DNA from 2 places in the Bacillus sp. Brlt_9 genome. Region 2 is predicted to be linked to the other one. Evidence: a T-box and tRNA genes for the amino acid it is inferred to sense, from the RefSeq annotation. Region 2 holds a T-box; the other holds one or more tRNA genes.
What was found. A T-box is a leader RNA that pairs with one kind of tRNA and senses whether it is charged. The one in region 2 lies ahead of pheS (phenylalanine--tRNA ligase subunit alpha), so its partner is inferred to be a tRNA-Phe.
Positions count from the first base shown of each region.

Region 1: it encodes a tRNA-Phe, which carries the amino acid that the T-box ahead of pheS (phenylalanine--tRNA ligase subunit alpha) is inferred to sense. The anticodon was not compared.

Region 1 covers NZ_JAYJLO010000018.1:23,631-35,593, reverse strand. The annotation lists gene VF726_RS30325 (MBL fold metallo-hydrolase) at 1-348, opposite strand, end outside; gene VF726_RS30320 (two-component system regulatory protein YycI) at 332-1,174, opposite strand; gene VF726_RS30315 (YycH family regulatory protein) at 1,155-2,471, opposite strand; gene walK (cell wall metabolism sensor histidine kinase WalK) at 2,468-4,309, opposite strand; gene walR (cell wall metabolism DNA-binding response regulator WalR) at 4,313-5,020, opposite strand; tRNA gene VF726_RS30300 (tRNA-Phe) at 5,451-5,523, opposite strand; tRNA gene VF726_RS30295 (tRNA-Asp) at 5,565-5,640, opposite strand; tRNA gene VF726_RS30290 (tRNA-Glu) at 5,664-5,735, opposite strand; tRNA gene VF726_RS30285 (tRNA-Lys) at 5,749-5,824, opposite strand; gene VF726_RS30280 (adenylosuccinate synthase) at 5,966-7,255, opposite strand; gene dnaB (replicative DNA helicase) at 7,471-8,832, opposite strand; gene rplI (50S ribosomal protein L9) at 8,860-9,306, opposite strand; gene VF726_RS30265 (DHH family phosphoesterase) at 9,303-11,276, opposite strand; gene VF726_RS30260 (YybS family protein) at 11,355-11,963, opposite strand, start outside.
Region 2 covers NZ_JAYJLO010000002.1:290,996-302,958, reverse strand. The annotation lists gene pheT (phenylalanine--tRNA ligase subunit beta) at 1-1,765, opposite strand, end outside; gene pheS (phenylalanine--tRNA ligase subunit alpha) at 1,784-2,818, opposite strand; T-box leader at 2,862-3,090, opposite strand; gene VF726_RS07800 (TrmH family RNA methyltransferase) at 3,139-3,936, opposite strand; gene sspI (small acid-soluble spore protein SspI) at 4,019-4,228, shown strand; gene VF726_RS07790 (HD domain-containing protein) at 4,406-4,963, shown strand; gene VF726_RS07785 (lysostaphin resistance A-like protein) at 5,103-5,816, shown strand; gene VF726_RS07780 (CPBP family intramembrane glutamic endopeptidase) at 6,064-6,738, shown strand; gene VF726_RS07775 (DUF4179 domain-containing protein) at 6,766-7,794, opposite strand; gene VF726_RS07770 (sigma-70 family RNA polymerase sigma factor) at 7,816-8,358, opposite strand; gene VF726_RS07765 (DNA-binding protein) at 8,504-8,875, shown strand; partial or broken gene VF726_RS07760 (ammonia permease) at 8,955-9,268, shown strand; gene VF726_RS07755 (DHA2 family efflux MFS transporter permease subunit) at 9,289-11,088, opposite strand; gene VF726_RS07750 (HlyD family secretion protein) at 11,101-11,754, opposite strand.

The DNA of each region.
Region 1 (11,963 bases), on a different contig from region 2:
GACCTCAATATCACCAAATGTTTTCACATCCCCAACTGAGAAAATGAACTTTTGCTCAGTTGGGATATTTCCTATTAAATGTTCCATTGCATTCCATGTCTTCTCATTTGCATAAACAGGTAAATCATATTTACGTGCTAATACACCTAATCCTTTAATATGATCACTATGTTCATGTGTTACAAGAATACCTGATACGTCATTTATATTTAATTCTGCCTGTTTAAATAAAGCCTCTGTTGCTTTACCACTTAAACCTGCATCGACGAGTAATTTCTTTTCATCTGTTCCTACATATAGCATATTCCCTGTACTTCCACTTGCAAGTACGCTAAAATGCAAACCCATTCTTTCTCACTCCAGTATGTTCATCAACCACTTGATTTTCCTTTTCCCCTAATTCCATAACTTGTCCTTCAATTGCATTTACAAAGAAGTCCTGCTTCTGCTCCGTTTTTAAATTCCATGTTGGAGCGAGTACTTGGTTATTAGAAGTAGATGCGGTAAGGGTCGCATAACCAATTTGTGCTTCTTTTACATGTGTATTCCCATGAACTTTATTTTTTAAATACAGATTTTCTAAAGCCGTTTGGGCAGTAATAATTTCTTGCTGTTTCGTTTTTTCACTTTCGCCCATTTCCTTTAAATCCGTTAGCATCGTCTGCGTGTACGACACAAGTTCATTTTTTTCATTTAATTCCACAACAATCATTGCCTGATCGTTATAGAAAATAGGCTTATCTTTATACTTTTGGAAGAAGTAAATTTTAGAGTCTTTCATCGCCCCATACTCATACTTTTGTCCATCCAATACATAGTTCTTCAAAAAATCACTATACTTATCTTTGGATAATGATTTTGTATTCAAAAAGGGCTCTTTCAGCTTACTTTCTATCTTGTACATATTCTGTATATGCGCTGTTTGATTTTTTAAAGACTGTATATCTTCTTCTTTAAATGCCTTGTTTTCCGCCCTAATAAATGACTCTTTTTTCGGTTCTTTAGGGAAATTACCCATAGTAATTTTGTTTGCTTTTAATTCTTGATCTATCTTTGTTTCTGCAATAAGCTCCAATTGATTACTATCTTGCTTTTGAATGAATTGAAAAATGAGAAAGAGGTCCAAAACAAAAAAGGTCACAATAAATATGGTTTTAATCCGATCCCAATCCATTTAGTCCTCCCTCACTCCACTCATATATTTTTTGTTTGCCAGCTTCATCTTCAACAAACTTTACATACCAAATTGGCTGTAGTCGAGCCACTTGTCCATCTAGTGCTAATTTGTATCCAATACCAATGTCTTTAATGAGTCGTTTATCTACAGCGGAATTATTTTCTAGGGATGCTATCACAACATGACCTGACGGAAGGGTAACCTTCTGTTCTATCCCTTTCGTGTTTAAAGATAACAACGACCTTTCATATTCCATTACTTCTTCGGATCCCCATATTTGTCTCAACTCAGCTAATCCATCTGTATTGAATACGGAATATCCATCTTCATGTAAACGGAATACTGTCTGCCCTTTATTCATATAGTCCAAACGATATGAATCCAGACTCCCACTGTGACCATTTACAAAATCAAAGCTTTTTTGCAAAAGCATTAAATTATCTGTCGTTTTCTCACTTGAAACAGAAGAATTTTTATACTTTAGCATATGCTGATCGTTTTCAATCTCCATAGACCTAATACCATCTGTAAATATTTCTTTCGACTTCTCGATAATCGGACTTAAATAACGAGGATCACTAAACAGAGCATTCTTAAATGTATCAACTGCTAAATTAGATGAAATATATGTTATATTATTTAATTCCGTCGTTCCATCTGGTAAAAATATCTTTTTCATATCATTAATTTGATAATCAAAATAAGGTTTTGCCGATACTATAAATTGATTTTGTGCATTTACAATATCTTTTAAATACACACCACTTAATTTTGCTTCATATATTCTAGAGTTATCACCATCAGAAACAAAATTAATTTTAATTTCTTGATCCCTGCTTCTAGAAGGATCAAGAATAATTCGATTAAAGTGTTTAGGCTTATCTATACTTTTTTCTTTCATATTAAACATAGATTTAACTGTATCAAATGGGATGTTGGTAGGGAAAATAAGTTCAATTTTCCCTTCACCATGCACATAAGAAAGGAAGTCAGCCTTAGCAATCGATATTTCTTTGAACTCATGTAATTCCCCTGCTTCCAAAGGTCTATAGATTGATTCTATATCTCCCTCTCTTTTGCTCCCGTAATGATTTTTATCTTTATGCACGATGATGGAAGTAGGGCGGACAACATCAGCGATTTTAGTTTGAGTAGTTCCTTCATTCCCCTGCACAAATTTTGCGTTTTGCATAGATGTGGAATCTGGTACATACGTCCATAAGTTAAAAGTAAGAAATAGACTAATTACAACTAAGTTAATTAAAACGATCGTTTTAACATTTTCCATACTCATTCCCATTCGTCCTCTTCATCCGCTGCCATTGGCAATGTGAAATAAATAGTTGTCCCTTTTCCTTCCTCACTCTTCGCCCAAATCGAGCCACCATGTGCCTCAATCATTTCTTTTGCAATCGCTAATCCAAGTCCTGTACCACCCATTTGTCTCGAACGTGCTTTATCTACACGATAAAAACGCTCAAAGATTTTATCGACGTTTTCTTTCGGAATACCCATTCCTTGGTCACTTACACTAATCTCTAATAATTCACCGCGATCACGTAAACGATATGTTACTGTTCCACCTTCTGGTGAATACTTTAATGCATTCGAAATAATGTTATACAATACTTGCGTAATTTTATCCGTATCCATATCAATAAATCGAGATTTTTTAGAGAAAGATCGTTTGAAACTTACGTTTTGCTCTTTAGACATTTCAAAACGATCAATAATATTATTGAAGAAGTCAGTAAAGTCGACCCATTCTTTCATTAAACGATGTTCTGTACTATCGAGTTTAGATAGTTGCAATAACGCATTTACAAGTCTAATCATTCTTTCTGTTTCTTCTTGTGTAACTGTTAAAAATTGCGGTGCAATATTTGGATCTTGCCACGCACCGTCTGTAAGTGCCTCTAAGTAGCTGCGCATTGTCGTTAATGGTGTTCTTAATTCATGAGAAACGTTTGCCACAAACTCGCGGCGTTCCCTTTCTATACGCTCCTGCTCAGTTACATCATATAATACGGCAATTAAACCATTTGCTTTCCCTGTCTCTTTTTGAATAACAGAGAAACTAGCGCGTAAAATATATGGCTCATTTCTCGTACTAAAATCTAATAAAACAGAATCAGGCTCTTCGTATAAATGATCGAGCGTAAATTCTTCTTGTATTCCCAATACTTCTAAAACAGATTGATCGAGTGCCGTTTCACGCGAAACATTTAGCATCTTTTCCGCAGGATCATTTAATAAAATAATGTCCCCTTTTCGGTCAGTAGCAATTACTCCATCTGTCATATGTGATAATACGGATGACAATTTACGTCTTTCACTTTCCGTTGAAGAACGAGCTTGTTGTAATTTTTTTGATAAATTATTGAAAGATAATGCTAATTGTCCAATTTCATCATGGCTATGCACTTTTACTTTTCTTGAATAGTTTCCTTTTGCCATTTCAATCGCTTGTCTTCGCATATCAGAGATTGGTCTTGTAATCGTTTGAGCTAACAAAATTCCAAGTACAGCTGTTACGAGTAATGCAATAACGGTTCCAGTCGCAAAGATTTGATTAATATCCTTCATCTGCTTATAAACATCTTCCATAGATGCAACAACGTAAATAGCACCAAGTGCATTTTTGTTGTTATCATCCATAATAGGAGTAATCATAACTTGTACACGGTGACCTGTACGACCATCCTTCTCAATTTTCACTTCTGGTTTTTTTTGTACCAATACCCGCTGAACAGCTATATCAGTTGATGTTCTATTTACCTTGTTTTGCTTTGACTCATCTGAAATAGCAAGTAACTTTCTATTCGCATCAAATACACTTACCTCTTGAATATCTTTCTTGCGATCAGAGGCAAATTTTCGAATGGAAGTTTTAATCGTTTCATCTGTTGACTCTGTTTCTGCTTTTGTATAACTTTTTTTAAACTCTTGTTTCAAGTTATACGATAATAAGTTCGTTTGTTGCGTTAAAGAATCTCTAAAGCCTTGTACAAGACTCTTTTCTAACTCTCTTACGAAATATACTCCAATAACTTGCATAGCTATCAATATTAATAGCATATATATGAGTACAAATTTTAAATGAATAGATTGAAAAAAACCGACTTTCTTCATATACTATTCCTGCTCTGGGTCACGCAAGTAATATCCTACTCCACGTCTAGTGACAATTAATGTAGGATGACTTGGATTATCTTCAATTTTTTCACGTAAACGACGCACTGTTACATCCACTGTACGTACATCTCCAAAATAGTCATAACCCCAAACCGTTTGCAATAAATGTTCGCGTGTCATAACTTGTCCTAAATGCTTCGCTAAATAATGTAGTAGCTCAAATTCACGATGTGTAAGTTCAATATTTTCCTCGCGTTTCGTTACACTATACGCATTTGGATTAATAACAATTGGTCCAATAACCATTTCCGTATTTTCTTCTTTTTCTGCCGCACCACCTTGTTGATGGCGACGTAAATTCGCCTTCACGCGAGCAAGTAATTCTCTCGTACTAAATGGCTTCGTTACATAATCATCGGCACCAAGCTCAAGTCCTAATACTTTATCAATTTCAGAGTCCTTCGCTGTAAGCATAATAATCGGCATTTCTGAGCTTTTACGTATTTCACGGCAAACCTCTAAGCCATCCTTACCTGGTAGCATAATATCTAATAAAACCATATCTGGCTGTTCTTCATTTGCTTTTTCAATCGCTTCATCACCATCATGCGCCATTACAATTTCAAAACCTTCTTTTTCTAGGTTGAACTTCAAAATATCCGCAATCGGCTTTTCATCATCAACTACTAAAATTTTCTTTCCCATCATCGTCTATTTCCTCCTTATAAAGTGAAACTTTAATCGTTGGGGGGTTTCATCCCTTACCGATTATTAGCCCTCACCAATTGGGCATTTACAGGCAGTTAATCCTGCACCCGACTTCTTTACCCTCGCTGAATTTTGAGGTAGGATCTTACTGCCCGTTGATCCGGGGTAAAAATATGGTCAATATCCCTAAACACATTGATGTCTACATAGTATGTCCCTATATGACCGCATCTTTTGCTTAAGTACTTTCTCCTCTATTCTCACAGACTCATGTATGATCCACTTTTACACGGAATCCTATACGATCTATAGAAAAACCTCTAGCTTCAACTGCTAGAGGCTCCTCATTCTATTTTAAAATAACTACTCAATTTTGTAAAATTACACAAATAAAAAGGATATTAAGTGGGCCCACTTAATATCCTGAGAGTGGCTCGGGACGGAATCGAACCGCCGACACGAGGATTTTCAGTCCTCTGCTCTACCGACTGAGCTACCGAGCCAAAACTATATATAAAACCACTAATGGTGGTATAAACAAAAGTGGCGGTCCCGACCGGGGTCGAACCGGCGATCTCCTGCGTGACAGGCAGGCATGTTAACCACTACACCACGGGACCAAAAATGAACATAAAAAAAGACATGACCCGTACGGGATTCGAACCCGTGTTACCGCCGTGAAAGGGCGGTGTCTTAACCACTTGACCAACGGGCCACGAAAAATAAAATGGTGAGCCATGAAGGACTCGAACCTTCGACCCTCTGATTAAAAGTCAGATGCTCTACCAACTGAGCTAATGGCTCATACTCACCAACGTCATATTTTCGTGACGACAAGATGTATCATAACATGTTTTCTTTATGTTTTGCAATACCTTTTTTTATTTTTTTATAAAAGATAAGAAAAAACCCATGCGGACATGAGTTTTTTCTCAAAAATATCAATCAAGCTTCGTATACGTTACGAACGATATTTGTTTGGTTACGATCTGGTCCAACTGAGAACATAGATAATTGAATTCCTGTTAATTCAGAAACACGTTCTACGTATTTTCGTGCATTTTCAGGAAGCTCGTCTAATGATCTTACACCAGTAATATCTTCTGTCCAACCTGGAAGCTCTTCGTATACAGGCTCACATTTCGCTAAAATGTTTAAGTTTGCTGGAACTTCATCGATAACTTCGCCATCGCATTTGTAAGCAACACAAATTTTAAGAGTTGGAATACCAGTTAGAACGTCGATAGAGTTTAATGATAGATCTGTTAAACCACTAACACGACGTGCATGTCTTACAACAACGCTATCGAACCAACCTACGCGGCGTGGACGACCAGTTGTCGTTCCATACTCACGACCAACTTCACGAATTTGATGACCAATTTCATCATGAAGCTCAGTAGGGAATGGACCATCACCAACGCGGCTTGTATATGCTTTACATACACCTACAACGCGAGTAACTTTCGCAGGACCAACTCCAGTTCCAACTGTTACACCACCAGCAATCGGGTTAGAAGATGTAACGAACGGGTACGTACCGTGGTCGATATCAAGCATAACACCTTGTGCACCTTCAAATAATACACGGTGATTGTTATCTAATGCATCATTTAATACAACAGACGTATCACATACATATTGCGCGATTTGTTGTCCATACTCGAAGTACTCTTCGAAGATTTCTTCTACACTGAAACCTTCTGTATCGTACATTTTTTCAAATAAGCGATTTTTTTCTACTAAATTGCGCTCAAGCTTCTCTTTAAATGCTTCACGGTCTAAAAGATCAGCCATACGAATACCAATACGAGCAGCTTTATCCATATATGCAGGACCGATACCTTTTTTCGTTGTACCGATTTTGTTATCACCTTTACTCGCTTCTTCTAACTCATCTTGTTTTAGGTGATAAGGTAAAATAACGTGCGCACGGTTACTTACACGTAAATTATCAGTACTTACACCACGATCGTGTAAGTATTTTAATTCTTCAAGTAATGCTTTCGGATCTACTACTAAGCCGTTTCCGATTACACAAATTTTCTCTTTATAGAAAATACCAGATGGAATTAAGTGTAATTTATATTTAACTCCGCCGAAAACAATTGTATGTCCCGCGTTATTTCCACCTTGATATCTTGCAACTACTTCCGCATGCTCAGAAAGAAAATCAGTGATTTTACCTTTTCCTTCGTCGCCCCATTGTGTTCCTACAACTACTACTGAAGACATTATTAAAGCACCTCCGCAATTTTCAAACGATCTATTCAAACAATATAATTGTACCAAAACCGAAAAAGAAGTCAACCAAAAAACGAACATTTTTTTATTAAAAAACATTTTCGTTCGTAACAATTATATTTTTCACATTATGAAAGCCTTATCTTTCCCATAAAAAAAAGAAACACATCTTATTATAAGAAATGTGTTTCTTTTTTATACTAGCTTTATGCAGGCGGCGCATGTCCATCCTCGAATCGACGTTCTAGGTTAACGAACTTATTGAACTCTTTAACGAATGCGAGCTCTACGGAACCTACAGGACCGTTACGCTGCTTTGCAATAATAATTTCAATCGTATTTTTATTTTCCGTTTCTCGGTCATAGTAATCTTCACGATATAAGAAGGCTACGATATCAGCATCCTGCTCGATACTTCCCGATTCACGAATATCAGACATCATCGGACGTTTATCTTGACGAGATTCTACACCACGAGATAACTGCGACAAGGCAATAACAGGCACTTGCAATTCACGTGCAATCCCTTTTAGTGTACGAGAAATCTCAGATACTTCCTGCTGACGGTTCTCTCCTGATTTCCCACTTCCTTGAATAAGCTGTAAGTAGTCAATCAAGATCATACCAAGACCCTGTTCTTGTTTTAATCTACGACATTTCGCTCGAATCTCATTTACTTTAATCCCTGGTGTATCATCAATATAGATACCAGCATTAGAAAGGCTACCCATTGCCATCGTTAATTTCGCCCAATCATCAGAAGTTAATGATCCGGTACGAAGTCTTTGTGCATCGATATTCCCTTCTGCACAAAGCATACGCATAACTAGCTGATCAGCACCCATCTCTAGACTAAAAATCGCGACATTTTCATCCGTTTTCGTCGCTACGTTTTGTGCGATATTTAATGAAAATGCCGTTTTCCCTACCGATGGACGTGCTGCCACGATAATTAAATCATTTCGCTGGAACCCTGCCGTCATTTTATCTAATTCAGTAAACCCGGTTGGTATCCCGGTAACTTCACCTTTTTGATTATGCAAAAGTTCGATTTTATCATAAGCATCTACAAGAACGTCTTTAATATTTTGGAATGCCTTTGCATTGGTTTGATGTGATACTTCTAATATTTTTTTCTCAGCCTCATTTAATAGGCCATCCACATCGTCTTCTCTCTCATATCCATCAGACACAATATGAGTCGCTGTTCGAATTAAACGACGTAACAACGCTTTTTCAGCGATGATTCGTGCATAATACTCTACGTTAGCAGCGGTCGGAACAACTTCTGCTAATTCTGCTAAGTAAGAAACTCCACCAACTTCTTCTAATAACCCTTGATCAGCCATCGCTGACGTCATCATTACTAAGTCGATTGGCTCCCCCTTATCAGACAATCCAAGCATGACTTCAAAAATCTTTTGATGTTTCGTTCGATAAAATGAGTCAGGTACCAATAGTTCCGATGCTGACGTTAACGCATCCTGATCAATCAATATAGCACCTAAGACTGCCTGCTCAGCTTCTATATTATGCGGAGGGGTACGATCAGCCATTACATCACTCATACGCAATCCTCCTTGCTTAACTTATTTTTATTGTTCACTAACATGAACTTTTACTGTTGCTGTTACTTGCGGATGCAATTTCACAGTAACATTTGTATAGCCTAGTGCACGAATTGCATCATCCATTTCAAATTTACGCTTATCAAGTTTAATCTTGTGTGATTTTTGCATCGCATCTACGATTTGTTTACTTGTGATTGAACCGAATAGACGGCCACCTTCTCCAGATTTAGCCTTTAATTCTACAGTTAGTTTCTCTAACGTTTCTTTTAATTGTTTTGCACTTTCAAGCTCTGCTGCTGCATCTTTTTCTTCTTTACGCTTTTGAGCTTCTAAAGTTTTCATACTGCTATTTGTCGCTTCAGCAGCTAATCCTTGTTTTAGTAAGAAGTTATTTGCATAGCCATCTGGTACGTTTTTTACTTCTCCTTTTTTACCTTTACCTTTTACGTCTTTTAGAAAAATTACTTTCATGATTGTGTGCCTCCCTGTAAATATTCATCAATAACAAATCGAAGCTTCTCCTCAGCTTCATCTACTGTAACATTTTTCATTTGTGTGGCTGCATTCGTTAAATGCCCACCACCGCCTAAATTTTCCATAATTAGCTGCACATTCACTTCACCTAAAGATCTGCCGCTAATTCCAATGAAATTCTCACCACGTTTTGCAATAACAAATGACGCAATAATTCCTGTCATTGTTAATAATGTATCCGCTGATTGTGCAATAAGCACTTGATCGTAGTAATCATCACTATCAACTTTTGCAATCGCAATTCCATTTGTATAAATGTACGCATTTTTAATAGCTTTTGCAACCCGTAAATACTGATCCATATCTTCTTTTAACAGCTCTTGTACAAGTACAGTATCTGCACCGTGTGAGCGTAAATAAGAAGCGGCATCAAACGTACGAGCACCTGTCCGGAATGTAAAGCTTTTCGTATCAACAATAATACCTGCTAACAACGCTGTCGCTTCTAACATTGTCATTTTTAAATTTTTCGGTTGGTATTCAAGTAATTCTGTAACAAGTTCTGCCGTGGAAGAAGCATATGGCTCCATGTAAACAAGCAATGGATCTTCAATAAAATCTTCTCCTCGGCGATGATGGTCAATAACAACTACATTTTCAATTTTGCGTAATAGCTTTTCTTCCATCACCATTGAAGGTTTATGCGTATCAACAACAACAAGTAAGGAATCATCATTGGCAAATTCCATCGCTTGTTCTGGTGTAATAAAGTGAGACCATAACTCCTCATTTTGTTTCACTTTATCCATTAAACGCTTAATTCCCTTATCAGAGTCATTTTCATCTAGCACAATATATCCTTTGCGCTCATTTAATTGCGCTACCTTTAAAATACCAATCGCAGCACCAATTGCGTCCATATCAGGAGCCCTATGCCCCATTATAATGACATTACTACTTTCTAATACTAAATCCTTTAATGCGTGCGAAATAACTCTGGCACGTACACGAGTACGTTTTTCCACCGGATTTGTCTTACCACCATAAAACTTAACTTTACCTGTTGCTTGTTTAATAGCTACTTGATCTCCACCACGTCCAAGTGCAAGGTCTAAGCCGGACTGAGCCATCGCTCCAAGCTCTGATAAAGGTAAATCACCTGATCCAACACCTACACTTAAGGTGAGTGGGATATTCCTTTTAGATGTTTCTTCACGCACTTGATCTAAAATGTTAAATTTCCCTTTCTCCATCTGTGCTAAAATACTTTCATTTAGCACAACGAAGAATCTTTCTGAAGATGCACGTTTTAAATATGCCCCGTACTTAACGGCCCATTCATTTAGTCGCGATGTTACAAGGCTTGTTATATTCGTACGTAATTGATCATCTAATCCTTGTGTAACTTCATCATAATTATCTAAATAAATGACAGCCAAAACAGTACGTTGATCCTCGTACATCTTTTCAATCTCTGTTTGTTCCGTTACATCAAAGAAATAAATTAACTTTTCTTCTTTCCTTACAAAGACACGAAACTTTCGATTATTTAAAGAGACTATATCATCGGAAGTTTCTCCCTTAATAAAAAGAAGTAACGTTTCTGATACATCATAAAGGTGCCATCCAGCTAATGCATGCTGTCCTAGACATGAAGATAAATAAGGATTCGCCCAATCAATCCCATAATCCTTATTGTATAACAAAATACCAATCGGCATTTGGTTAAATGCCTCATTACTCACTTTCTTTACCCTCGTAATCATCTCTGTCGTATGTTTTTCAAAGTTCTTTTGAAAGGTAAGTTCAAATCGTACAACAACAAAAAGTACAATACAAAAGATAAAAAAGGCGGCTATCCCCATCATCAAATGAAAATAACAGAGGATCGAAATGAGCACAAACACAAAAAATGCCAATACGTAAACAGGATATAAAAACCACTGTTTCTTATAAAATTCAGGCATGTATACAACTCCTATAAAGTAAAACTAACTCACCTTCCAGTTAGTTAAACAGATTAAAATAGTATAAGGAATATTACTTTATCCTCCTATTTTAGAACGCAATGAAATCCCTAAATCAATTATACCTAAGATTGTCACAAGAGGAAACAGCATCGGAATAAACATGCAGGCAATAAAACTAATAATAGGAACCCCTTTCGTAAAACCTTTACTATGCGCTAGAAAAGCGATAAACGTCAGACCTTGCAGTACTAGTAGTAGAGCAAATATGACATATAGGTTAGAAAATACCATATGTAAATATGATGTCGGTTCTACTTTTATAAAAGTTGATAGCAAAATAAATATAACGTAATACCAAACAATACTCTTTGGTAATTGTATATCTTTGAACTTAGGCCAAGGTATAACGTCATGTTTTAGCTTTCTCAAAACACTACCTGATATCATAACTGTAATCCAAGAAAAACATACCGAGACCATTACAAGTAAACTTGGGAATAATGTTTGTAACACATCATTAAATTGTGCAAATAACTCTTTTTGTTCTTTACTAATCGGCATACCCGCAGCATTAACTATCTTTTCACTTTGCGTCATACTTTCATTAAACATATTTTGCATTTGCTTCATTAAATCTATGTTAAAAAACTTTATACTCACAACATAAATGAGCATAATACCAAT
Region 2 (11,963 bases):
GTAAGAAGATAGAGCCTACTTCGTATAAAGCAACGCTGTCGTTTTTACGTGCAACGTTGTATGAAACTGCTTCTAACAATTGTGGCACTAGGCTTAAACGAAGTTGGCTGCGCTCTTCACTCATTGGAAGTGCAAGATTTACAGGCGCCTTTTCGTTTGGCTCAACCATATATTGTTTCGCTTTGTCAGCACTTGTTAACGAATACGTGATTGCTTCATATAAACCAGCACCTTCTAAGAAGCGGCGTACTTTACGACGTTTCGTTTGTGCTGATGTTAATTTACCACGAGTCATTGTTCCAGAAGGTAATGTAACTGGAATGTGGTCATAACCGTATAGACGGCCTACTTCTTCTACTAAGTCTTCTGAAATTGTAATATCAGGACGACGTGCTGGTACATTCACATGGAATGTTCCTTCTACTTCTGTGAATGGGAACTTCAAGTTTGTGAACATTGTACCCATTTCACTTGCAGAAATATTTGTACCTAATACACGGTTTACTTTTTCAGCAGTAACAGATACTGTACGCTCTTGTACTTGTAAGTTATCAGCTTCTACTACACCTTCAAGTGCTTCTCCGCCAGCGTATTTCGCCATTAAAGCAGCTGCGTGTTGAATTGCTTCAAACGTACGCGTTGGATCGATTCCTTTTTCGAAACGTGCACTTGATTCACTGCGAAGACCTAAGTCTTTTGATGTACGGCGCACGGTTTGACCTGCAAAGTATGCAGATTCAATTAGAACGTTTACTGTCTCATTTGTAACTTCAGAATCTGCTCCGCCCATTACACCAGCAACAGCTAAAGCTTTTGTTCCGTTTGTAATTACAAGATGGTGATCTTGTAACGTACGCTCTTGATCATCTAACGTTTCAATTTTTTCGCCTTCTTTTGCAAGACGAACAACGATTTCTTTTGAACCTAATTTATCGTAATCGAATGCGTGTAACGGTTGACCGTATTCCATTAAAATGTAGTTTGTAATATCAACTACATTGCTAATTGGACGAATGCCAGCTGCCATAAGGCGCGTTTGCATCCACATTGGTGATGGACCAATTTTTACGTTTTTAACCATTTTTGCAATATATAATGGATTTTCTTCTTTCGCTTCTACACTTACAGAAATGTAATCAGCAGTTTTTTCTGCTGTTTCTTGTAAGTCGATAGCTGGAAGTTTTACTTCGCGGCCGTAAATAGCAGCTACTTCATACGCAACACCTAACATGTTTAAACAATCTGCACGGTTTGGTGTTAAACCAAGCTCAAGTACCTCATCATGTAAGTTTAAAATTTCAAGTGCATCTGCACCAACTTCAGCGTCACTTGGGAAGATGAAGATACCATCTGCGTAGTCTTTCGAAACTAATTTCCCATCAATACCAAGCTCTTGAAGAGCACAAACCATACCGTGAGATGCTTCACCACGTAGTTTTGCTTTTTTAATTTTGAAGTTGCCAGGAAGTACAGCTCCAACTTTTGCAACTGGTACTTTTAAACCTTTTGCAATGTTAGCAGCACCACAAATAATTTGAACTGGTTCTTCTTCACCGATATCGATTAAGCATTTGCTTAATTTATCAGCTTCTGGGTGTTTTTCACATTCTAATACGTGACCAACCACAACACCTTTTACACCTTTATTTAATACTTCAACACCTTCTACTTCAATACCACTTTTCGTGATTTTGTCTGCTAGTTCTTGTGCTGTTACATCTTTAATATCTACATACTCTTGTAACCAACGATATGATACGAACATACTTATCCTCTCCTTCCCTTACGCTCGTTTGAATTGTTGTAAGAAACGTACATCATTTGTATAGAAATGACGAATGTCATCTACGCCGTATTTCAACATTGCGATACGCTCTGCGCCCATACCGAATGCGAAACCTTGATATTCTTTTGAATCATAACCGGCCATTTCAAGTACGTTCGGGTGAACCATACCTGCGCCTAAAATTTCAATCCAGCCAGTTCCTTTACAAGTGCCGCAACCTTTGCCGTGACACATCATACAAGAAATATCCATCTCTACAGATGGCTCTGTGAATGGGAAGAAACTTGGACGAAGACGGATTTCACGATCTTCACCGAACATCTTTTTCACGAATACTTGCAATGTACCTTTTAAGTCACTCATGCGAATGTTTTTATCAATTACAAGACCTTCAATTTGCATGAACTGGTGTGAATGCGTCGCATCATCGTCATCGCGGCGATACACTTTACCAGGACAAATAATTTTAATTGGGCCTTTTTCTTTATTATTTTCCATTGTACGTGCTTGCACAGAAGATGTATGTGTACGTAGTAACGTCTCTTCTGTAATGTAGAATGTATCTTGCATATCACGCGCTGGGTGATCTTTCGGTAAGTTTAATGCTTCGAAGTTGTAGTAGTCTTTTTCTACTTCTGTTCCTTCAGCTACTTCATACCCCATACCGATGAATACATCTTCAATTTGTTCCACAACAGCTGTTAACGGATGGTGACAACCTGTTTCAACAGGACGACCTGGCAGTGTAACATCAATTGTTTCGGTAGCTAACTTCGCTTCAATTACTGCTTTTTCTAAGTTACCAATTTTGTCGTCTAAACGTGTTTGAATCGCTTCACGTACTTCATTTACTAATGCTCCCATACGCGGACGCTCTTCTGCTGATAATTTTCCCATGCCGCGTAAGACTTCTGTAATTGGACCTTTTTTCCCTAAATACGCTACGCGTACGTCGTTTAAACCCTTTAGCTCTTTCGCTTCTTCAATAAGCTCTAACGCTTTTTGCTTTAGCTCTTTTAAACGTGCTTCCATTTGGAACCCTCCTAATTTTAAAAATAAAAAAACCTCGCTCCCAAAAAGGGACGAGGTAAATTCGCGGTACCACCCTAAATTGACAGAACATGTCTGCCCACTCATTAGTTATAACGATCAATTCTGACCGGAACGCCTTTACATATACATGGTCCTGGCGTCAACTCCAGAGGTGAATTCACTTCCGTCTACCATAAGAATGCTTTCAGTCTAAGGCATTCTCTCCCTATATGGCGATTTTGTAAGTTACTCTTCTCTATCAACGTTTTTCGTTATTTAACTTTTAATATAATATACTTCAACTTATTATAAGAAGTTTTTTATTTGTTCGCAACTGGGCTTTGCAAATAATACGTTAAAATCCCTGCTGCAACCGCAACATTTAATGATTCTGCCCCGCCGTAAATCGGAATATACAAGTTTTGATCCGTTTTTGCAAGAATTTCTTGGCTTACGCCGTTTCCTTCATTTCCTACAATTAATGCAAAACTACCAGCTGGTGTTACTTCACCATACGGAACTCCATTTTCAAGTGCTGTTCCATATACAGGAACGTTATGTTCTTTTAGCTTGTCTACCCATTCCTCTAAGTTACCTTTTACAACTGGTAAATGGAAAATAGAACCTTGTGTAGAGCGAAGTACTTTACTATTATATGCATCAACGCATCCTTCTCCAAGCACAACGGCATGAATACCAGCTGCATCAGCTGTACGAATAATTGTCCCTAAGTTACCTGGGTCTTGAAGGCCGTCTAATAAAAGAAACTTCCCATCTGCAAGAGCTACTTCACTCTCGTGTTTCTCACAAACAGCAAATACACCTTGCGTCGTTTCTGTTTCACGAAGTACTTTTACGATTGCTTCAGGTACGATATACATTTCCACATCATTAACTGTCCAATCTTTCGGAAGGTCTGTCTGATCTGAAACGATAAGTTCTGTTACAACTCCTGCTTTTAAAGCTTCCTCGACTAAGTGGAATCCTTCTACAAAAAATAAACCTTTTTTATCGCGCTCTTTTTTCGTCTGCAGCTTTTTCCACTGCTTCACACGCGGATTTTGTACTGAATCAATGTTTTTCATAATATGTATTTCCCTCTCTTCTTGTCTTATCATTATAGCCTATTTTTCATACATATTTACATAAAAAAGAACAAAAACTAACGTCAGTTTCAATTCTGAAGAAGAGGTGAAAATAATGAGTTTTAATTTACGTGGCGCTGTATTAGCAAATGTATCTGGAAATTCACAAGACCAATTACAAGAAACGATTGTCGATGCAATTCAAAGCGGTGAAGAAAAAATGCTTCCAGGTCTTGGTGTTTTATTCGAAGTCATTTGGAAAAACGCTGATGAAAATGAAAAGCACGAAATGTTAGAAACGCTAGAGCAAGGATTAAAAAAATAAGCAATTTGAAAATCACCTTCGCATAAGCCAAGGTGATTTTTTTACGAAAAAAATTTTCCCTTCTCCTAAACATTTCTACTTTACTAACGCTACCCGGATGGAGTACAATGTTCAAAATACATTTAAACCGATCGATTTTCTTATAGACACCATTAGATAAAAAGGAGTGAATGTTTTATGCATCGTATTACGCTTGAACAAATTTTTAAACACCATATTACACAAAAATACGTAAATCGTTCTGGGATGGTCCACGCGATTGCTGTCGCTTACCATGCGTTTCACTTAGCTAAAAAGCATCACGCCTCAGTCGATGCTGCAACAAAAGCCGGTTTCCTTCATGATATCGGACATCATACGTGGTACACAGGCGGCGAATGGGACTATGACTTGTATAAAAAGAATGATATCCATGCAATTAAAGGAGCAGAAAGAGCTCATAAATTGCTTATTAGATTAGGAGAACATCCGAAACTAGCAAAAGAAATTTCTATCGCGATTCTTCTTCATACAGATTCTTTCTTAGTACAGCAAGAAATTGAAAGAACATCTCTTCAAAACATTATTAAATGGGCGGATGAAGCAGATGAAGAACCAGGTGGAGCGCACCATTATCGAACGATTTCTTATGAAAAAGCGCTAAAGGCAATCCAACAGTTAGATCGATTAGTAGAGCGTGAATTGCAAATAGAGCAATCGAAATCGAACAACAAGGCAGAACATAGTTATCAATGAGAAAGAGGCATCACTATAGAGTGATACCTCTTTTATTATTTTATGGAAAATACACCTTTATATGTAATATTTAAATGTTACATATAAAAATAAAATACTTTATAATTAAATATATAAATATAAAGAGGTGATTTTACAAATGCAACCCGCTACACAACTTTCTAATGAACAGAAATACTCTATGTCATGGGGACAATTTATTAGCTCCGTTTTATTCGCTTTTTTCGGAACTGGACTTATTACTGTGTTCCTCGCAATGCCCTTAACAATTTATACAGCAGGTCTTACAGATAAAAAACAAATCGCCCTGTATGAATCTATTGCTAATACTGCAAGTATCGTATTACAACTAGCCGTGTTGTTATTCTTCATTTTTAAATTCGAACCCGCAAAAAAATTACTACTAAAATCATTTAACTTTACAGCACTTAAAGAATGGCGTACATACGTATACTTACTTCTTTTCTTCGCTATAAACATTTTACTCAATTACATCTTGTTAAATTATATGTTCCAAGACGCAACAAAGCAGCAATCTTCCGCATTAAACTTAGATGTTTTTAAGCAATATCAAATATTATTACTTCTCGGTTTCGCTATACTTACACCAATTTTTGAAGAGCTTATTTTCCGTGGCTTTATACTTCGCTTCTTCTCAGAGCGCTTTCCATTTTGGATTGCAGCCATCATAACAAGTTTCTTCTTCGGTATCGCTCATACATACTCACTTGGAGTCATGGTAATTACTTTCTTCATGGGATTATTAATGGCTATTTTATGTAAAAAAACAAAATCCATTATTCCAGCTATGTTATTTCATATTATGAATAATATGTTGGCATTCTTGAGTTAAAAAGAGGTATCATCGCGATACCTTTTTTCACTCTTTTATCACAACTTCAAACTCTTCCATTTGCACAAAACATCAATGTAAAATCATTACTGTCTGTAAATATTAGCTTCAAAATATCATTTTTACTACACTGATGACTTTTTTGTATAAATATTCTATAATCTTTATATATAACTATAAAATAAGCAAGGATAGGTGATTCACTATTATACAAGCCACGCAACTAACTTACCCACAAAAACACCCTATGTCACTCTCACAATTTCTATTTTCACTCGTTTTTGCGATTTGGGGAACAGGATTTCTAGCCGATCTCTTTATAGGTCTTCCTACCGTTATTTATACAGAAGGTTTAACCGATCCAAAACAAATTGCTTTAACAAAATCACTTACTACTTTTGGGAGGCATTTATTTGTATTGTGCATTTTATTAATTTTAATTTATGCATATAAGCCATTAAGAAATTTAATTGTCCCAACACTAAACTTTACAGCATTAAAAAAAGTAAGCACATACATCTATATCATTCTTTTTTATGGACTACATATCATTAACGATATATTTATAATTAATAATATTTTTCCTGATGCGGTAAAAGAGCAGTCATCCGCTTTAGACCTAGAAATGTTAAAACAATACAAACTATTATTGCTAATAGGTGGCGCTATACTTGTACCTATTTTTGAAGAACTTATAGTCCGCGGTATTATTCTTCACTTCCTCCAACAGCGCTTCCCATTTTGGATTGCAGCGTTTGGGTCTAGCTTCCTCTTCGGAATAGGTCATATATACTCAACTGGTGTGATGTTTAGTATGTTCATCATGGGTCTATTTATGGCCATTTTATGTAAAAAAACAAAATCCATTATTCCAGCTATATTACTTCATATTATAAATAATATGTTAGCCTTTTTAGGATAAAGAGAGGTATCATCACGATACCTCTCTTTACTCTTTTATAACAACTTCAAACTCTTCTTCCTTTAGCACTTTTCGATAATCCGTTTTCTTTTCTCCTTCTTCACCAGAAGTTAGGACAGGTGTCAGTATAATTTTCGTTACATTATCCTCTAGTTTTTCAAACCGCCAATAACTATTTTTCGATAGTGTATGTCCTGAAACCGGTTTTAGCTCTTTCCCATCTTGATCTTTTCCGATAAATGTTACATCTAACTTTGTTCCGTTCAACATCTTATAGTTCAACTTCGCGGATATAGGAGAAACTTTTAAATCTTCCACTTCTATTTTTTGACCATTTTCTAATTTAAAATGTTTATGGATTGGGATTGTTTTCGTTTCTGCTTTTAATTTGTCTCCAGATGCTTTAAAAGAAAAGCCCCATTCTCCTTTTATTGATTTTTTACCTTTTAACGGCATAAGTCTTCTATATACAATTTGTATATCTAGTTCCCCATCCAATTCCATTGGATTCATTTGTGAATCTTTCAAATTTGTAGTAGTAAAAAATGTGTATGTATAATCATTTACTTTTTGTTTACCTCCACCACCACTACCATTTAACTCTTTTCCATTTATATAAACATCTGGGTGCGGTAAAAAAATCCCCCCTAGATTAACACTGTTAGATTTAAACGTACTATTAACAATAATCTGCCCTTCATCTATCATCACTTCATCTAACCGTACTTCTACACCGTTATCATAAACTGTTTGTCCTATTGTCGTTTTATATTCTTTTAAAGGTTCCCCTCTACTGTTTACGTAGTCTTCCATTTTACTTCCGATTAACGGTATATCCGCAATCATCCTTCTCATATCTACAGTCATCATCATAATAAATAATGCCGCAGCCGATGTTACAATCGCTACATTCCGTTTCGTATGAGCTTTGTTCTTGTTTATTTTTTTACGAACTCGCTTTTTTATTTTCTGTTTCTCTATATGAGTTAAGTTAACCTCTTCATATTCATTCTCATCCATTTTTATATCATTTAACATTTCATATGGATCTTTCATTTTCTTCACCTCTTTTCTTATTTATTTCATCCGGTTATGTAAAAATAATGACCTTAACTTCTTTCGCCCTCTCGATAGACGATTGTATATAAAAGAAGTTTTCACTCCCATTTTCTCTGCAATATTTTCTACACTATCTTCTTCCACGTAATGCTTCATAAAAATTTCTTTATCGTTCTTCTTTAAATGGTCCAATATATGTTCCATATCATTACTAATTTCATTTTTAGTCGTATCGGTATGCATCGCTATTTCACCTATTTGATCTAACCCTTTTTCATTTACTATTTTCGCATATTTCCTTGCATAATCGATAGATTTGTATTTTGTAATAGCCGCGATCCAATTTTTTAAAGTATTTTTCTCTTCATCATACTTTTCAATATGATTCCAAATCGCTAATAACACATCATCCATACATTCCTCTTGTACATCTTGAAACGAAGCTAAATGCTTCTGAATAATACTTTTTATAAGTCCACCGTACTGGTCGATAATAAAGTATAATGCTTTTTCATTCCTTTTCCTTAGCTGCATTGCAACGTTCTCTTCTGTAATTTTCATATGCACCCTCCTCTCTAACGTTCTCTATATCTATTAATTCGTATCATTACTTCTCATTTCTATCAATTTATACATATTTATTAATAATATCCAAAATAAACCTCATGTAGTAAAATATAACTCATTACATAGAAGGAGATTATATATGTTTAGCTTACTTTGGGTTGTTTATATGCCATTTCTTGTTTTATGCGGATTTTTCGGGGGTATTTTTTTAATTGTTACTAGCATAAAACATCGTAAATTATTTGTTAGTTTACTGGGGCTACTTACCCTATCCTTTGTCACGCTACCTTTTGTTTTTTGGGGCATGGGGGTGAATAGTAATACAATCCTCCCTATTTCAACTACTTTATATTGGATACTATTTTCTTTAACTGGATTATTAGCAGGGATAAGTGGATTACAAGCAAAACTTAAAAGTATACATAATATGGGATTCATTATTTTTACCGCTGGAATATTAGGGGTTATTTTCTGGGTACTCATGTCTGTAGGTGATTCATTTTATATATAACATTTTTTGAAAACCACAAATCAGGGGTAATACAGAAGTGTTCGGAATATTAACTTGAATCATTTTAGCTCTTACTTTCATGTTATGCGAATTCATTGTCGGCGTTTTTTAATTATTGCTAGCATGAAATATCGTAAATTACTTACTATTATAGCTGGTGTAATTAGCATATTACTTATCGTTGTTCCTATCATTTGTATAGGTTCTGGAATAGATTTAGAGGGGATGGTTCCAATTTCGGGAACTTTATATTGGTGTTTCTTCTCTTTAGCTGGACTATTAGCCATTATAAGCGGCAGACAAATATCGAGTATTCGTTCTACGGGAACGATTTTGTTTATAACAGGGCTGTGCTCCGTAACTAGTTATCACCTTTTATATGTAACTGCATAAAAAACAAAAAAGCAGGGAAATTAATTCCCTGCTTTTCTATTTGGTTTGTTGCCTGATGGTAAGAAGAACGATAACACCCAAGCAATCCCTGCGAGTATCGTTGCAATTAAGAAGGCATCGTTAATACCGTTAATTGCAGATAGCTTTGAAATTTGTCCATATAATAGTTGCGTGCTCATCGCATCTCCTGCTTGCGCTGATCCAGCTAAGGCCGCTAAACTTTGCCCCATACCGTGTACTTTATCAACTAATATTGGGTTTGACGTTGTTAACATATTTCCGTAATCTGCTACGTGGGCAGTCGTTTGTTGCGTCATAAGTGTAATTAAAATCGCCGTTCCAATTGAACCAGCTACTTGTCTTGATGTATTTTGCGTTGCTGTACCGTGAGAAATTAATTTCATCGGCAGTGCGTTCATACCAGCTGTCATAATTGGCATCATAATGAATGACATACCAATTGAACGTATAATATAATCCGTCATAATAACGCTATACGGTGTATCCATCGATAATTTTGTAAATTCATATGTCGCATACGTCGTAATTGCCAATCCAATTATTGCTAATGGACGAATGCCATATTTATCGAATAATTTACCCGCTACTGGTCCCATGATTCCCATAATTAATGATCCTGGAAGAAGTAGTAAACCAGATTCAATTGGCGTAAAGCCACGAATATTTTGTAGATATACTGGAAGTAATAGCATACCTCCGAATAATGCCATCGTTACGATTGCGTTAATTACTAAAGTGAAAGTAAATACTGGATATTTAAACACTTGTAAATCAAGCATTTTATTGTCCGTTGTTAACTCTCTCCAAATAAATAACGCTAAACCAATTACACCGATAATAAGTGAAATAATGACTTCTGCACTAGTCCAACTATTATTTCCAGCTTCACTAAATCCATACAATAAGCTTCCTAGTCCAATACTTGAACTAACCACACCAAATATATCTAATTTCGTTTTAGACACTGGCTGAGCTAGTGTAAAGAATTTTAAAGATAGGAACGTAATAATTAAACCAATAATAAACATCGCATAGAACATTAAGTTCCAGCTGTAATTTTCAATCACCCAACCTGTTACAGTTGGTCCGATAGCTGGTGCTAAAATCATCGCTACACCTAGTAATCCCATCGCTGCTCCGCGCTTATGAGGCGGGAATAATGTCATGAAGATATTCATACCAACCGGCATTAAAATACCCGCACCAACCGCTTGAATAACGCGGCCCGTCATCATCATTGTAAAGTTTCCTGAAATAGCACAAATGATAGATCCTACAGTGAAGAATAACATTGCTGCTACGAATAATTTACGATACGTAAATCGCGAAACTAAAAAGGCACTAATCGGTACTAAAATACCATTTACAAGCATGAAACCTGTAATTAACCATTGCGCTGTTGAAGTTGATACATTAAATTCATTCATTAACGGTGGCAATGCGACGTTAATGATTGTTTGGTTTAAAATAGAAACGAACATGCCGAGAATTAATACAGCTACAACTGCTTTTACGTTCACATTCTCTACAGGCGTAGACATTTGCTTTTTCGGCACTTCTTTTTCTTTTTTTACTTCTTCTTGCTTGCCTGTTTCTAACTCAACTACATTAGAAATTTTTGATTCTTGCTCTCGTTCAATTTCTTTCTCTTCTGTTTCTACCTTACTTACTTCTATTTTATTTACGGCTGGGACTTGTTCTTCTCCCACGTTCGTTTTTTTCTTTCGTAAAAGACGATTTACAAGGAAGAAGACGATTATACAAAATAGTGCATATCCTACAATTGCAATTGAGGACATCTCATCTCCCCCTTACTTATGAATACGAACTGACACATTCATTCCAGGAACAATATTTACTGATTTACTATGATCTAAAGAAATTTTAACTGGTACTACTTGTGTTACTTTCGTATAGTTCGCTGTTGCGTTGCTTGATGGTAACATAGAGAATGTGTTCGCTGTTGTTAATCCAACTTGCTCTACTTTTCCTGATAACGTTGTATCTGGGTATGCATCTACATACACATCTACATCTTGACCTTTTTGTACATCGTCAACATCTGTTTCTTCAATGTTTGCTGTTACCCATAAATTGTTCATATCAAATGCATAAGCAATTGGGCTACCTGCTCCAACGAAAGCATTTGTCGTCGCGTTTGATTGTACAACTGTTGCATTTTGTGGAATTGTTACATCTACTGTTTGTTCTCCATTTGCTGCCGCTACAGTAACAGCACCTAATTTATCGTTCTCATTGTAGTTCTTACCTACTTCAGCTTTCCAGTCCGTTAATTTACCTGCTACTGGTGATGCAATCGGAATTACCTTTCCATCAATTTTTGCATTGTCTGTTTTTAAGTAATTTTCCGCTTGATTGTAATAGTAGTAACCGCCAATACCGCCGCCAACTAGTACAATTAATGTGATAATGTTAATAATCACCATTCTTCGAAACTGATTCATTGCATTCCTCTCCTTATATCGCATATAATTTTTTTCTAAACTATTTACGTCCTTATTGTTTAGATTGTTTAATTGTTAATTATATTAACCTTTAAACAAAAAAATCACACCATTTACAGCGTAAACGAGAATATGTCTACCTGCGAGCGGTGCTGATTTCTGAAGGACTATCGTTTATAATTATAAATAATTATTTTGAAACTACAACC